Regions from separate parts of the Photobacterium sp. CCB-ST2H9 genome, predicted to be linked through region 1. Evidence: predicted binding sites of a transcription regulator. Region 1 holds the regulator's gene; the other holds the start of a gene.
What was found. The regulator PurR, encoded in region 1, represses purine synthesis genes. The targets are predictions, from matches to a motif close to TNANGNAAACGTTTNCNTNA.
Positions count from the first base shown of each region.

Region 2: purM (phosphoribosylformylglycinamidine cyclo-ligase) is a predicted target of PurR. The motif match lies at 2,158-2,177, and genes of this name have one in related genera.

Region 1 covers NZ_CP100425.1:1,552,778-1,561,413, forward strand. Annotated here, with positions in the region: gene L4174_RS07435 (ABC transporter permease) at 1-626, opposite strand, end outside; gene L4174_RS07440 (ABC transporter substrate-binding protein) at 683-1,873, opposite strand; gene L4174_RS07445 (FAD-dependent oxidoreductase) at 1,887-4,106, opposite strand; gene L4174_RS07450 (carboxymuconolactone decarboxylase family protein) at 4,103-4,714, opposite strand; gene L4174_RS07455 (hypothetical protein) at 4,805-5,197, opposite strand; gene L4174_RS07460 (TfoX/Sxy family DNA transformation protein) at 5,387-5,998, opposite strand; cyclic di-GMP riboswitch class I at 6,130-6,233, opposite strand; gene purR (HTH-type transcriptional repressor PurR) at 6,442-7,452, opposite strand; gene L4174_RS07470 (heme ABC transporter ATP-binding protein) at 7,798-8,619, opposite strand; gene L4174_RS07475 (iron ABC transporter permease) at 8,616-8,636, opposite strand, start outside.
Region 2 covers NZ_CP100425.1:734,300-739,125, forward strand. Annotated here, with positions in the region: gene L4174_RS03450 (class II glutamine amidotransferase) at 1-332, shown strand, start outside; gene purN (phosphoribosylglycinamide formyltransferase) at 410-1,054, opposite strand; gene purM (phosphoribosylformylglycinamidine cyclo-ligase) at 1,058-2,098, opposite strand; gene upp (uracil phosphoribosyltransferase) at 2,293-2,919, shown strand; gene L4174_RS03470 (uracil-xanthine permease family protein) at 2,982-4,232, opposite strand; gene L4174_RS03475 (hypothetical protein) at 4,269-4,493, shown strand; gene L4174_RS03480 (DUF2066 domain-containing protein) at 4,629-4,826, shown strand, end outside.

The DNA.
Region 1 (8,636 bases):
AGCACTGCGAAAATGGGCAGCCGCATCCTGGGCAGCCACTGCGGCAGGATCACGCTGATCCAGGTTGCCGCGTGGTTATAGCCCAGTCCGCTGCCGACAGCCATTAAGCGACTGACATTGAGTTGCTGCAGGACGGAAAGACTCATTAACAGCAGAAAGGGGGTCTCTTTAATGGCTAAAGCCAGTGTCAGGCCCAGACCATAAGGATCTTGCAGCAGTGAAAACTGGCCCGGATCGCCACCCAGTGATGTGATGAGACGGGCGATCATTCCGGTTGAAGAGAAGGTGAAGGCGAACCCAATCGCGAACGCCACATGCGGGATAGCCAGAATGGGTGATAACCAGGACTCAACGGTATGCCATCGGCGGGAGCCCCAGCTTTTTTGCAGGATCAGGAACGTGAAAATTAAAGCCAACAACGTACTGAGGACGCCGGTAAACAACGTCAGCCAGACCGATGACTGAATACCCGGCCAGGAAAACGCCTGCCCAAAAGCCTGAAAACCGGGTTCATTCAGCCCTGCCATCGGCAGCCAGGACAGGGCAGGTAATAAAATTCCCACCAATCCCGGCACCAGGGGCAAACAGCAGATGATCAGCGAAGCAATAAACAACAAATACAACATATTGCGACGTCACTTATTCAAAAACACGATGATGTACAGTCAGGTTCTGGCCACAATTAGTGTCCATAGCGCTGCTGCCATGCAGCCTCCAGCGCGGTTTGCCAGCTTGGATGAGGCTCGGCAATGGCCTGATAAAGCTGGAAGCCCTGAGTTTCTTCTTCAGAACCCAAGGCTTCCGGGGTCAGAATGGCCGGGTCACCCCAAATTTGAATATTGGACTTGCGGGCCTGTGCTTCCGGGCTCATCAGAAAATTAATCACGACACGGGCGGCTTCTTTGGCACTCGCATTCCATGGAATCGCCAGAAAGTGAATGTTCGACAATGCGCCCTGTTCAAAAGCAAAAGCTTTGGCAGTGGCCGGTAAATCCCCCCGTTCGATAGCCGCTTTTGCTTCGTTCGGATTGAAAGTGATCGCGACCAGAAGCTGCCGGTCATCCAGCAGCTGCATCATTTCAGTAGCACTGCCCGGGAAACGTTTCCCCTGTTGCCAGGCAACCGGATGCAGCTGGTCCAGATATCGCCACAGCGGCGCCGTGATTTGATCAAATTTTGCCTTCTCTTTTTCCGGATCGATCGGTTCATAAAGGGCAGGGGCAGCATTGGTCAGCTCAATGAGTGCCGCTTTCAGGAAACTGGTGCCATGAAATGCTGGTGGCTGCGGGTAAGTGACTTTCCCCGGGAATGCTTTTGCGAGACTTAGTAGTTCTGCAAAGCTTGCGGGCGGATTGCTCAGGGTCTGACTGTCATGAATGAACACCAGCTGACCGACTCCCCAGGGCGCTTCCAGGCCATCAGTGCTTTCCGTAAAATCTTCATAAACAGGCAAGCGTTTATCGACCAGCTTCCAGTTCGGAAGCTGAGCCACAAACGGACCATCCAGAAGTTCGTTGGTTTTCATCGTGCGGAAGTTTTCGCCATTGATCCAAACCATATCGACACTACCGCCTGTATTTTTTCCGGCAGTTTTTTCCGCAAGTAAGCGTTGGGATGTCTCGGCAATGTCGGCGACTTTGACGTGATTCAGCGTAATGTCGTAGCGGCTTTTAACCTCACGGGCAACCCAGCGCAGGTAACTGTTGATAGGCTGGCTCCCGCCCCAGGCATTGAAAAATACGGTTTGTCCGCGTGCACGCTGCTGAATGTCTTTCCAGCTCATGTCACTCATTGCAGGTTGATTCTGAGCTTCGCTTGCCATCAGCGGGGACGCTGCCAACGTCAGGCAAAGCGCCATCCATGTTAATTTCATGATGATTATTTCCTTATTTTTCCTGCAAGTTCGTCGGATGATCAGCAATGTCTGTTTTTTTCTTATCATGGGCAGAGCCACCTCGCTGCCAGCGATGATACTTCTCCAGCCATGCCAAGATGCGTTCTGGTTTGTTCGCCTGTTTCCATACCCCGGCTGTATATTTGTTCGCTTCGCTCATCGTCGGATAAGGGTGGACGGTCCCCAGAATTTTGTTCAGACCCAGGCCATACTTCATCGCCAGCGTAAACTCTGCAAGCAGCTCACCGGCCTGGTTCCCGACGATGGTCGCGCCGAGAATGGTATCTTTCCCTTTCGGGGTCAATACCTTAATAAAACCATAGTCTTCTCCGTCGGCAATTGCGCGATCTAAATCATCAATCCCGTAGCAGGTCACTTCGACTTCTGTGCCCTGATTGGCTGCTTCTTTCTCATTGAGCCCTACGCGCGCAACTTCGGGGGAGGTATAGGTGACGGCGGGCATCACGCGATAATCAGCCTTGAATTTTTTCAGCTTGCCAAAAAGGCCATTGACAGCCGCATACCATGCCTGATGGCCAGCGGCATGGGTCAGCTGAAATGGACCGGCGACATCACCCACAGCATAAATATTGGGATATTGCGTCTGCAGATACTCATTGACTGTGACGGTTCCGCGTTCGTTAACGCCGATACCCAGTGTTTCCAGCCCAAATCCACTGACATTCGCGACCCGGCCTAAGGCGAGAATCACGGTGTCAAACGTGATTTCATGACGTTCATCCAGGGGGCCTTCCAGGATGACAAACTGTGTCGTTTCTCCCTGAGCCGTTTTTCTGGTCCCAAATTTGGTGGCTTTTTGTTTCAGTCTGATCTCGACGCCATCCTTGATCAGGCTTTGATGTACCAGAGCCGCGGCATCAGCATCTTCACGAATCAGCAATTGATCGGCCATTTCAACCAGTGTGACCTGACTGCCCAGTCGCTGAAAACTCTGTGCCAGTTCACACCCAATCGGGCCGCCCCCCAGGACCAGAAGCTGTTTGGGTTGTTCCCTGATTGACCAGAGGGTATCTGACGTCAGATAGTTAATGTGTTCAATACCTTCAATTTGCGGAACAACAGGGCGGGCTCCGGTGGCGATGACAATGTTTCGGGTGGTTATGCGTTCGCCGTTTACTTCCACTTCCCACGGCGACAAAATTTGTGCTTCTCCCTGAATGCAGTTCACGCCGAGCTTGCTGTAGCGTTCTTCAGAATCGTGCGGTTCGATGTGTCGGATAACTTGATGTACACGTTGCATCACCGCAGTGAAATCGATCTGAGGTGTGTTTGTCTGAATGCCAAACTCGGGTGCCCGGGTAATGGTGTGCATGGTGTGAGCCGCGCGGATCAGGGCTTTTGAGGGGACACAGCCGGTATTCAGGCAGTCGCCGCCCATCCGGTGTTTTTCAATGAGTGTAACTTTTGCTTTCACGGCTGCAGCGATATAGGCGCTGACCAGACCGCCGGCGCCAGCACCGATCACCACCATATTCTGGTCGAATTGCGTCGGACGTTGCCAGTGCTGATAGATGCGGTGTTGCTGAATGACACCCATGATACCTTTCGCAATGAATGGAAAAATCCCCAACAGCACCAGAGAGATCAGGACCGGCAGTGAAATCAGGCCGGACAAAGATTCAATTTCTCCTAACTGGGTACCCGCGTTGAGGTAAACCATGGTTCCGGGCAGCATCCCCAACTGGCTGACCCAATAGAAAGTACGGCCACGCATCGGAGTCAGGCCCATCAGCAGGTTGACCAGAAAGAACGGAAAGACGGGAATTAAACGCAATGTAAAGAGATAAAAGGGACCATCTTTTTCAACACCCCGGTTCACAGCAGACAGGCGTCGTCCAAACTTGTGTTGTACCCAGTCATGCAGCAGGAAGCGGCTCGCCAGAAATGCGAGTGTCGCACCCAGCGAGCTGGCAAATGAAACGACCAGCAAACTCCACCAGAAACCAAACAGCGCCGCACCCAGTAAAGTCATGACCGCAGCGCCCGGGAAGGAAAGGGCAGCCAGTACAACATAAACTGCGAAAAATAGCGTACTCGACAGTAAGGGGTGCTCAATAATGCTTGCCTGCAGGGAATGCTGGTAGGCTTTTGCTTGTTCAAGCGTGAAATAGTTGCCCAGATCGAAAGCGAACCAGGCGATAAAGGCGGCGGCAATGAAAGCCAGTAACAAAGGTTTTTTGAATCGGTTCATCGGTGCTTATCTGCTTGGTGAGTGGGCTGATCGTGTTTGGTGTCGTTTTGTTTCGGTGCCGGTTGCTGACTTAGAGGAATCGAGCAGAATGCCTGCGAAGGGACATCCAAAGCGGTATTAAACTTTGCAGACAGGTTTTGGAAACTGACTAACGCTGTCAGCTCGACCAGAGCATCTTCGTCATACCACTGTTTCAGATCATCAATCATCTGCTGAGTTACACGATTACCGGTGACTGTCATTGCTTCGGTATAGGCCAGTACTGCTTTTTCCTGAGTATCAAACAGCGGACTTTCCTGCCATTGAGTCAGGGCTTGTATTTTTTCGACTGATTGGCAGCGTTGCGCCAGTCTCATGCCATTGGCATCGACACAAAACGCGCAGTCGTTGAGCTGAGAAACACGGACGCAGACAAGGGATCGCATCACATCAGACAACGGTGATCGTTTTCTGTCTAAGTAACCAAAGAAACTGGCCACGAGGTAAAACAAGACGGGTCGGCGTCCCCAAAGTAAAGCCGGATTCAGCGGCTGTCCGAAATGGCGTTTTTGCAGCCAGAGCAGGGGACGGATTAAAATGGAGTAGCGTTTTTTTGCCGGTACACGCACTGGAAGTTCTCCGGAGAAAGCGGTTTATCATACCGACCGTTCAGATCCGGACAAATTTCAGAAATGGGGGGATTGATTTAGCTTTTGTGATCAGTTGATTGAAAGTTGTACAGTACGCGCAACCGGCTGATTGGTGAGTGAGCTGCGAGTATTGGTATCCAGCACCAGATATGTACTGGCGATGAGCTGCAACAGGGCAAGCAGGATGGTTTTGCCAATGTGATAGTTTCGATACCAGTATTTACGGGCTTTGATTTTCAGGATCAGGCCCCAGCTAATCAGCAGAATGTTGATTACAGAGGCAACCAGGCAAGAGGGAAGCAGGTTACTTTCCGTGCCGGTTGGTGTGTGCGCAAAGATGAGCAGAACGGCAGAAGGAAGCAAACTGATAAAGACCAGGTAGCGCATCAGTTTTGGCCATTTGTGGAATTTATCTTTGAAAATTGTGTCAGTCTGGCCCGGAAACGGCGTAGATGAGCGCATATGACCTCCTTTCTGATGCAAAACATACATTCTAAAGGCGGCGAAGCTGAAGAAAAGTTAACTGATGGAATTGTTATTAATGTTTGTGAGGTTTGTCTGTTTTTTACACAGCCCTGACAGGGTGCCAGGGCTAAAGCAGGTTATTTAAAGCCAGTGCAAATCGCTGCACTGGCAAAATAATCTGAATACTTAGTGATGAGCGCCAGAATTGACTTCTAGTTTGGACAGGAGCTCATTTCGACGTTGTGGGGTAATCACAGACCAGTGTTTTCCACTGACTGCGCCTTCTAACGCCCAAAGCAAATCCAGACTCAATGACTCGTGATGAGATTCCTGCAGCGCCTGAAAAGCACCGATAGCACCAACTTCAAACAGCTGATCTACAGAGTTGATGCCTGCTTTCTTGAGCATACGCTCATTGGCAAGGCGAAGATTTGGCAGATCTTTAATGCGGTTAGGGCTAGCCTGCATTTTTTTCTCTTTGTCAGCCTGTGCTGCATTAAGAGAAACTTCAGCGTGCTCCAGAATGACTTCTGGGGTTTCCCACCAGTTTTCCGGAATGGCATAGTGTTTTGTGACGACAGGAAAACCGCGTTTTTGATAAACGTACGGTTTGAGGCCAGCTTGTTTAAAGGTTTCTTCATTTTTCGCGTTAGCGCGCAGATGCAGCTTGTCGCTAACAACCAGAGCAAACATCGTTTCACCTGCGAAAATGCCAAAACCGCCAAACATTGAGCGAGATTTAATCTGGCCAAATTTCTCAAATAAACGAATTGAATCTTTCAGTAGTGGTTTGTCCATGCTTCTTTTCTCGGTTAGAAATTTCAACAAAAGAAGTCACCAAACAACGGAGCGAGGATTCAATTGTGCATAAGATTATGAGTCTTTTGTCATAAGAATGACAAAAGTGTCCCATAAACTTCACTTCATCCATCGGCAACCCCGCTACCATGAGTAATAACTTTATCACTAAGTCATTGCTTTTAGGCCGGAAGCTTTGCGTCCCATCCTTTCAGATGGTTTGCCTTGTTCGTGACTGTTTAATCATATATCAATAAGACAAATTTGATATCGATCGCACAAAAAATTGTGATACTCTTCGCAATAAAAATCGTATAAATTTTACAGAAACTAACTGATTATCCCATCAATTCCTCTGTAGCGTAGTAATATTCCATATAAACATAGCCGATATGGGTGTTTATATCGGCTGTTTATCAATATATGTAGGTTAATATCGTTTTTTATGGATGTGTTATTTTTTTGACGGAACGGCGAACCACGAGCTCAGGATTGATCTCAAAAGTCTGAAATTCATGGTTTTTATCTTTCACGCGTTCCATCAGAATTTCCACCGCAGTCTTGCCTAAACGGCGTTTTGGCTGGTGGATTGTTGTCAGAGGCGGTGAAAAGTACGGGGCCAGATCAATATTGTCATAGCCAATAATTGAAATATCATTTGGTACATTGATCCCTGCTTGTTCAAATGTACTGATTAAGGCCATTGCCATAATGTCATTGAAGCAGAAAATAGCAGTTGGACGCTCTTTCATGGCAATAAAAGCATTGGCTGCATCTACGGCAGATTCACATTCGAAATCACCTTCAATGATCCAGTTTTCATTGACCGTCAGACCAGCTTCGCTCATGGCTTTATGGAAACCTTTCAGCCGCTCACGGCAGGTAGATTTATCTTTCTGGCCGGAAAGACAACCAATTTTAGTGTGTCCATTGTCAATAAAATGACGAGTGGCAAGATAACCGCCAAGTTCTGCATTATCCTGAATATTATCTGTTTTTGGGCGTGCAGGACCCCAGTCCATGATAACCATGGGCAGATCAGGCTGTCGCTCTAACTGTTCCAGCAGTTGATCATCCAGATCAGAACACATCACCAGCAGACCATCCACACGCTTTTCAGAAAGCATGCGCAGGTAATCCTTCTGTTTGGCCAGATTACCTTCGGTGTTGCATAAAATCAGCGTATAACCGGATTTATAGCAGTACTCTTCAACGCCATGCACCAACTCGGCAAAGAATGGGTTGGTCGATTTTGTCACCAGCATGCCGATGGTGCTGGTTGTATTACATTTCAGGCTGCGCGCGACGGCGCTTGGCGCGTAGTTCAATTCTTCAACTGCCGCCAACACTTTTTTCTGTGTTGCTTCCGCTACGAAGCGGGTTTTGTTGATCACGTGTGAGACTGTGGTAGTAGATACACCTGCCATACGTGCAACATCTTTAATGGTTGCCATAATTGTTCTTCTAGTCTTCAGGCCCTGATCAGGGTCTTTTCATATTTGCCAGACGCTAAAACGCCGCTTCTCTGCGAGGATAGCGGCGGGAAATGAGTGGCTCAGGCCGAGTGGTAACAATACCTTACACCGATATGAAGTCTGACTTTCTATTGCTATTTATTTCATCGGTTAATCGCTTGCGCTCACATTCTACAAGGACTCACGCACAGTGCAACGTTTCTCTTGAAATGTGAGGGGAATCTTGATGCAGCTCAAGAATACTGGCAACTTGAAAGTTGTTTCAGTCTTTACATTGTAAGTGCTGTGCAAGGGCAACGGCTCCGCGATGCCCTTGCAGGAGGTTCAGGCTGAAAGGACGATCGGAAAGTGCCCGCGGGGGTGAGATTCGATGATCACCGGGGAACCATAAACGGAGCTGATATTCTCGGTGGTCAGGGTATGCCAGGCATCACCGTCTGCTTGTATCTTCCCCTTATTCAGCAATACCAGTCTGTCTGCGTATTCAGCCGCAAGATTGAGGTCATGAATGACCAGGATGACGGCGGCTCCTTTACGGGCCATATCTTTTGCCAGTTTCAGGCAACTGTGCTGGTGGGCAAGATCTAAAGCTGAAGTCGGTTCGTCCAGCATCAGAATGCACTGGTCTTTAGCATTGCTGAGCTGAGCCAGTACACGGGCAAAATGAACACGTTGTTTCTCGCCGCCTGAGAGGGTGGGGTACTGACGCTGGCTCAGGTGACAGATCCCAACAGCCGTCATGCATTCCCGGGTAATTCGGAGACAATCTGTGCGCTTCAAACCAAGTGGCATACAGCCAAATTCAACGACCTCCTGCGCAGTAAAACCAAAAGACAGGCTGCTGTGCTGAGGAAGTACACCCAAGTGTTTGGCCAGCAGGGATGGCTGCCAGTCGCTGTGCTTTTGACCAAAATAGTATACATCACCTTTGGCACCAATTTCGCCGCAAAGCACTTTGAGTAAAGTACTTTTACCGGCACCATTCGGGCCGAGTAAAGCTGTTAACTCTCCGCTGCGGAAACTGATGTTCAGCTGATCCAGTAACGTTTTACCGCCAAGTTGTAGTGATAAACCCTCGGCTGAAAGCACCGGTGATTGCTGTTTTTCGTGCCGGGGGCGAAGGGGGCGAACGATATGATGAATCATTGTAAACGGCCTTTTTG
Region 2 (4,826 bases), 820 kb from region 1:
GTGACGACCTGCGAAAGCTCGGTGTATACAACATGCTGTTGAGCGACGGAGAGTTCGTCCTCACTTACTGTTCCAACAACCTTCACTGGATCACCCGAAGGGCGCCTTTCGGGAAAGCATCGCTGATTGATGAAGATGTGACGATAGATTTTCAGCAGGAAACCACACCTAATGATGTGGTGACGGTCATTGCGACCCAGCCGCTGACCAATGATGAGCGTTGGCACAAAATGGCAACCGGAGAATTTGCCGTTTTCCATTATGGGGAGCTGATCTTCAATCGGAAACTGGCAGTGCCGGAAGCGCCACCGCCATCCCCCGGCCAGAGGTAATCTGTTTAGAAAACCAAAAAAATGCGGCTGTGAAAGCCGCATTTTTGTATCTCTTGTAACTACATCTTATGGGGCAATTATTCGTCAGCAGCGTAACCATGCTGTGCCAGACGAGCGCCATCCAGATAAGCTGCGTCATCCTGCATGACCGCCCGGCCTTCCAGGAACCACTGACAGACCAGCGGATAAATGCGGTGTTCCTGCTGCTGTACTCGGGCCATCACTTCGTCGGCAGTATCGCCCTCGAAGATTGGGACTTTGGCTTGCAGGATGACAGGCCCGCCGTCCAGTTCTTCAGTAACGAAATGGACACTGGTACCGTGCTCGGTATCACCGGCATCCAGCGCTCGCTGGTGGGTATGCAGGCCGGTATATTTCGGCAGCAGAGACGGGTGGATGTTCAGCATCCGGCCTTCATAGTGACGGACGAATTCGCTGCTCAGGATCCGCATATAACCGGCCAAAACGACCAGATCCGGCTGATATCCGTCGATGATTTCAGCCAGTGCCCGATCGAAAGTGTCACGATCAGCATAATCTTTCGCGGCCAGATGGGCTGTTGCAATGCCGGCATTACGGGCTCGTTCCAGACCATAAGCATCAGCTTTGTTCGAAACCACGGCAGCTATGCGGCCGTGTGTGATGACATCACTTTCACAGGCATCAATGATAGCCTGCAAGTTCGAGCCGCTGCCGGAAATCAGGACAACAATGTTTTTCATTGTTTAGTTGATCTCCACCTGGGCTTCCCCCTCGGCAGCCTGTGCAATGGTACCCAGCAGCCAGGCGTTTTCGCCCTCAGCGTTGAGCAGTTCGACCGCTTGTGCTGCCTGAGCCTGAGGCAGAGCAATGACCAGACCAACGCCGCAGTTGAATGTGCGGTACATTTCATGGGTTTCTACGTTACCAGCCTGCTGCAGCCAGTTGAACACTGCAGGCCATTCCCAGCTTTTACCGTCGATGACCGCTTTGGTGCCTTTTGGCAGGACGCGTGGAATGTTTTCCCAGAAACCGCCGCCGGTAATGTGCGAAATTGCGTGCAGTTCGCAGCTTTCCATCAGTTTCAGAACTGATTTGACATAAATACGGGTGGGCTCCAGCAGGTGTTCTGCCAGAGATTTGCCTTCGAGGTCTTTGCTCAAATCGGCCTGAGAGACTTCGATGATTTTACGGATCAGTGAATAACCGTTGGAGTGAGGGCCGCTGGAAGCAACAGCAATCAGGGCATCACCTGCCTGAACTTTGGTGCCGTCGATAATTTCAGACTTTTCAACCACGCCCACACAGAATCCTGCGACATCGTAATCTTCGCCGTGGTACATGCCCGGCATTTCAGCAGTCTCGCCGCCAATCAGAGCACAACCGGCCTGTACGCAACCTTCACCAATCCCGCTGACAACACTGGCTGCGGTATCGACATCCAGTTTGCCGGTGGCGTAGTAGTCGAGGAAAAACAGCGGTTCACCACCCTGTACAATCAGGTCATTGACACACATCGCTACCAGATCGATTCCAATGGTGTCATGTTTCTTCAGATCCATCGCCAGACGCAGCTTTGTACCGACACCGTCAGTCCCGGAGACCAGCACTGGCTCTTTGTATTTGGTCGGCAGTGAGCACAAGGCACCAAAACCACCCAGACCGCCCATCACTTCAGGACGTGTCGTGCGTTTGACCACCCCTTTGATTCGATCAACCAGGGCATTCCCTGCATCAATATCGACACCTGCATCTTTGTAACTTAGAGAAGAATGATTACCGCTCACAACAGATCCTCACCGGTTAAATCGTAAAATCCGCAGTATGATAACAGTAGTCAGGACGGAAAGGAAAACGTTTGCGTCAAATATTCCTGGTGACGGAAACCTGACCAGGCAAGTCGCTATTTCCTACCTGTATGAGGATGGTCTAGTGTATAATGGATCGATTTTTTTGAAACTTTGTTGTGTAGGAGTCCAAGATGAAAGTCGTTGAGGTAAAACACCCGCTGGTGAAGCATAAAATTGGTCTGATGCGTGAAGGTGACATCAGCACCAAGCGTTTCCGCGAGCTGGCGACGGAAGTGGGTAGCCTGCTGACTTATGAAGCGACGTCTGACTTCGAAACAGAAACCATCACGATTGAAGGCTGGAACGGCCCGGTTCAGGTAGAACAGATCAAAGGGAAGAAAGTGACTGTTGTACCGATTCTGCGTGCAGGTCTGGGCATGATGGATGGTGTGCTGGAGCACATGCCAAGCGCCCGTATCAGTACGGTCGGTATCTATCGTGATGAAGAAACACTGGAGCCTGTCCCTTATTTCCATAAGCTAGCTTCCAACATTGATGAGCGTATGGCGCTGGTGGTTGACCCGATGCTGGCAACCGGTGGTTCTATGATTGCGACGATCGATCTGCTGAAAGAGCACGGTTGCAGCTCCATTAAGGTGCTGGTTCTGGTCGCTGCTCCTGAAGGTATCGCTGCACTGGAGAAAGCACATCCGGATGTTGAGCTGTACACCGCAGCGATTGACGAGAAGCTGAATGACAAGGGCTACATCGTTCCGGGTCTGGGTGATGCAGGTGACAAGATCTTCGGCACCAAATAATTCATCTGATGAATAAAAAAACCGGCATTGCGCCGGTTTTTTTGTTTCCGAAGCAAGAAAGTTTATGCGTCAGATGATTCTATTTGGGCGTTGTCGACAACCTTACTTTCACCCAGATCTTTTGGCAGGACCAGGTTCAGGACAATCGCAACGATACCGCACAGGCTGACGCCCTGCAGACTGAACTCGCCAATCCCGAAGGCCATGCCGCCAATCCCGAACACCAGCGTGACAGCAACAATGACCAGGTTACGGGATTTATGCAGGTCAACCTGATTTTTGATCAGGGTATTCAGGCCGACTGTCGCAATTGAGCCGAACAGCAGGATCATGATCCCGCCCATGACTGGGACAGGGATGGTTTGCAGTGTGGCACCCAGTTTACCGACAAAGGCCAGTATAATTGCGGTAACTGCACTCCAGGTCATGATGGCCGGATTGAAGGCTTTCGTCAGCATGACCGCACCAGTTACTTCAGAATATGTCGTATTCGGTGGCGCACCGACCAGAGAGGCCGCAATGGTTGCTACGCCGTCGCCGGCCATGGTGCGATGCAGGCCCGGTTTTTTCAGGTAGTCTTTACCGGTGACATTGGAAATCGCCAGCATGTCGCCGACGTGCTCAACAGCTGGTGCAATCGCAACCGGAATCATGAACAGCACGGCATTGATGTTGAATTCAGGCATGGTGAAGTTCGGCATGGCGAACCAGCTGGCTTCCTGTACCGCCGTGAAATCGACGACGCCAAAGAACAAACTGGTTCCGTAACCAGCCAGGATGCCCGCGATGATAGGGACCAGTCTGAAAATCCCATTTGCGAACACGCTGACCAGAATGGTGACCAGCAGAGAGATGCAGGCAATCCACAGCGCGGCATCACCGTTGACGATCTGGATTGAACCGTCACCGCTTTTTCCCAGGGCCATATTCACTGCGGCTGGCGCCAGGCCAAGACCAATCACCATGATGACCGGACCAACCACGACTGGAGGCAACAACTTATGGATGATGCCAACACCGCGAACTTTGATGATTGTGGCCATCAGCAGGTAAACTACACCGGCCATCATCAGACCACCGAGCGTTGCGGGAATACCCCAGGCTTGCACACCGTAAAGAATGGGAGCGATAAAAGCAAAAGAGGAGGCAAGGAAGATAGGAACGCTGCGTTTCGTGATGACTTGAAAAAGAAGAGTACCAATACCGGCACCAAAGAGGGCAACATTGGGGTCCAGACCGGTTAACAGCGGGACCAGAACCAGAGCGCCAAATGCTACAAACAGCATTTGTACCCCTTGTAATATCTGCATCATTGTCACAATTCTCCCTTGGTATAAAAAAATCGCGCAATGCTAGCACAAGAGCAAACGTTTCCCCAGTGTTCCGGCACATTAATTTATGATCTTGTCATTGATGGCGCAGGGCGTGTGAATTCACCCGAACAAGCTGCGATTTTCTGCTGTGTTTCAGGAGACAAAATTCGCTTTGGTTTGAAGCGGCTGCTGGCAGACATGCCGTTTTTTGTTCAGAACGCCAACGTCTGCCCGTTTTTGGTATTTTTTTATGGCAAATAACGTTATTTGTCTGAGCCTGAGGTATAGTTAGGCCTGTCAGCGAGTCTGGCCATGGAATGGCAGGCTGCGATGGATAAAAACGAATTACGGGATGTCTGACATCCTTGGCTAACACTGAAATTCTACGAGTGATTTATGTGGCGTTTTGCTTTTTTCTTTGGAGCGCTGATGGCGTTGCCGCTTCAGGCTGCAACGGTTGAAACTTTATATCAGGCGCAGGTTTCCCTGCCGGATACAGACAGCCAGACGGCTCAGACTGCAAGAGCAACAGCTTTACAGCAGGTGCTGGTGAAGGTCTCAGGTCAGAGCAATATTTCCGACAATGAAGTGATT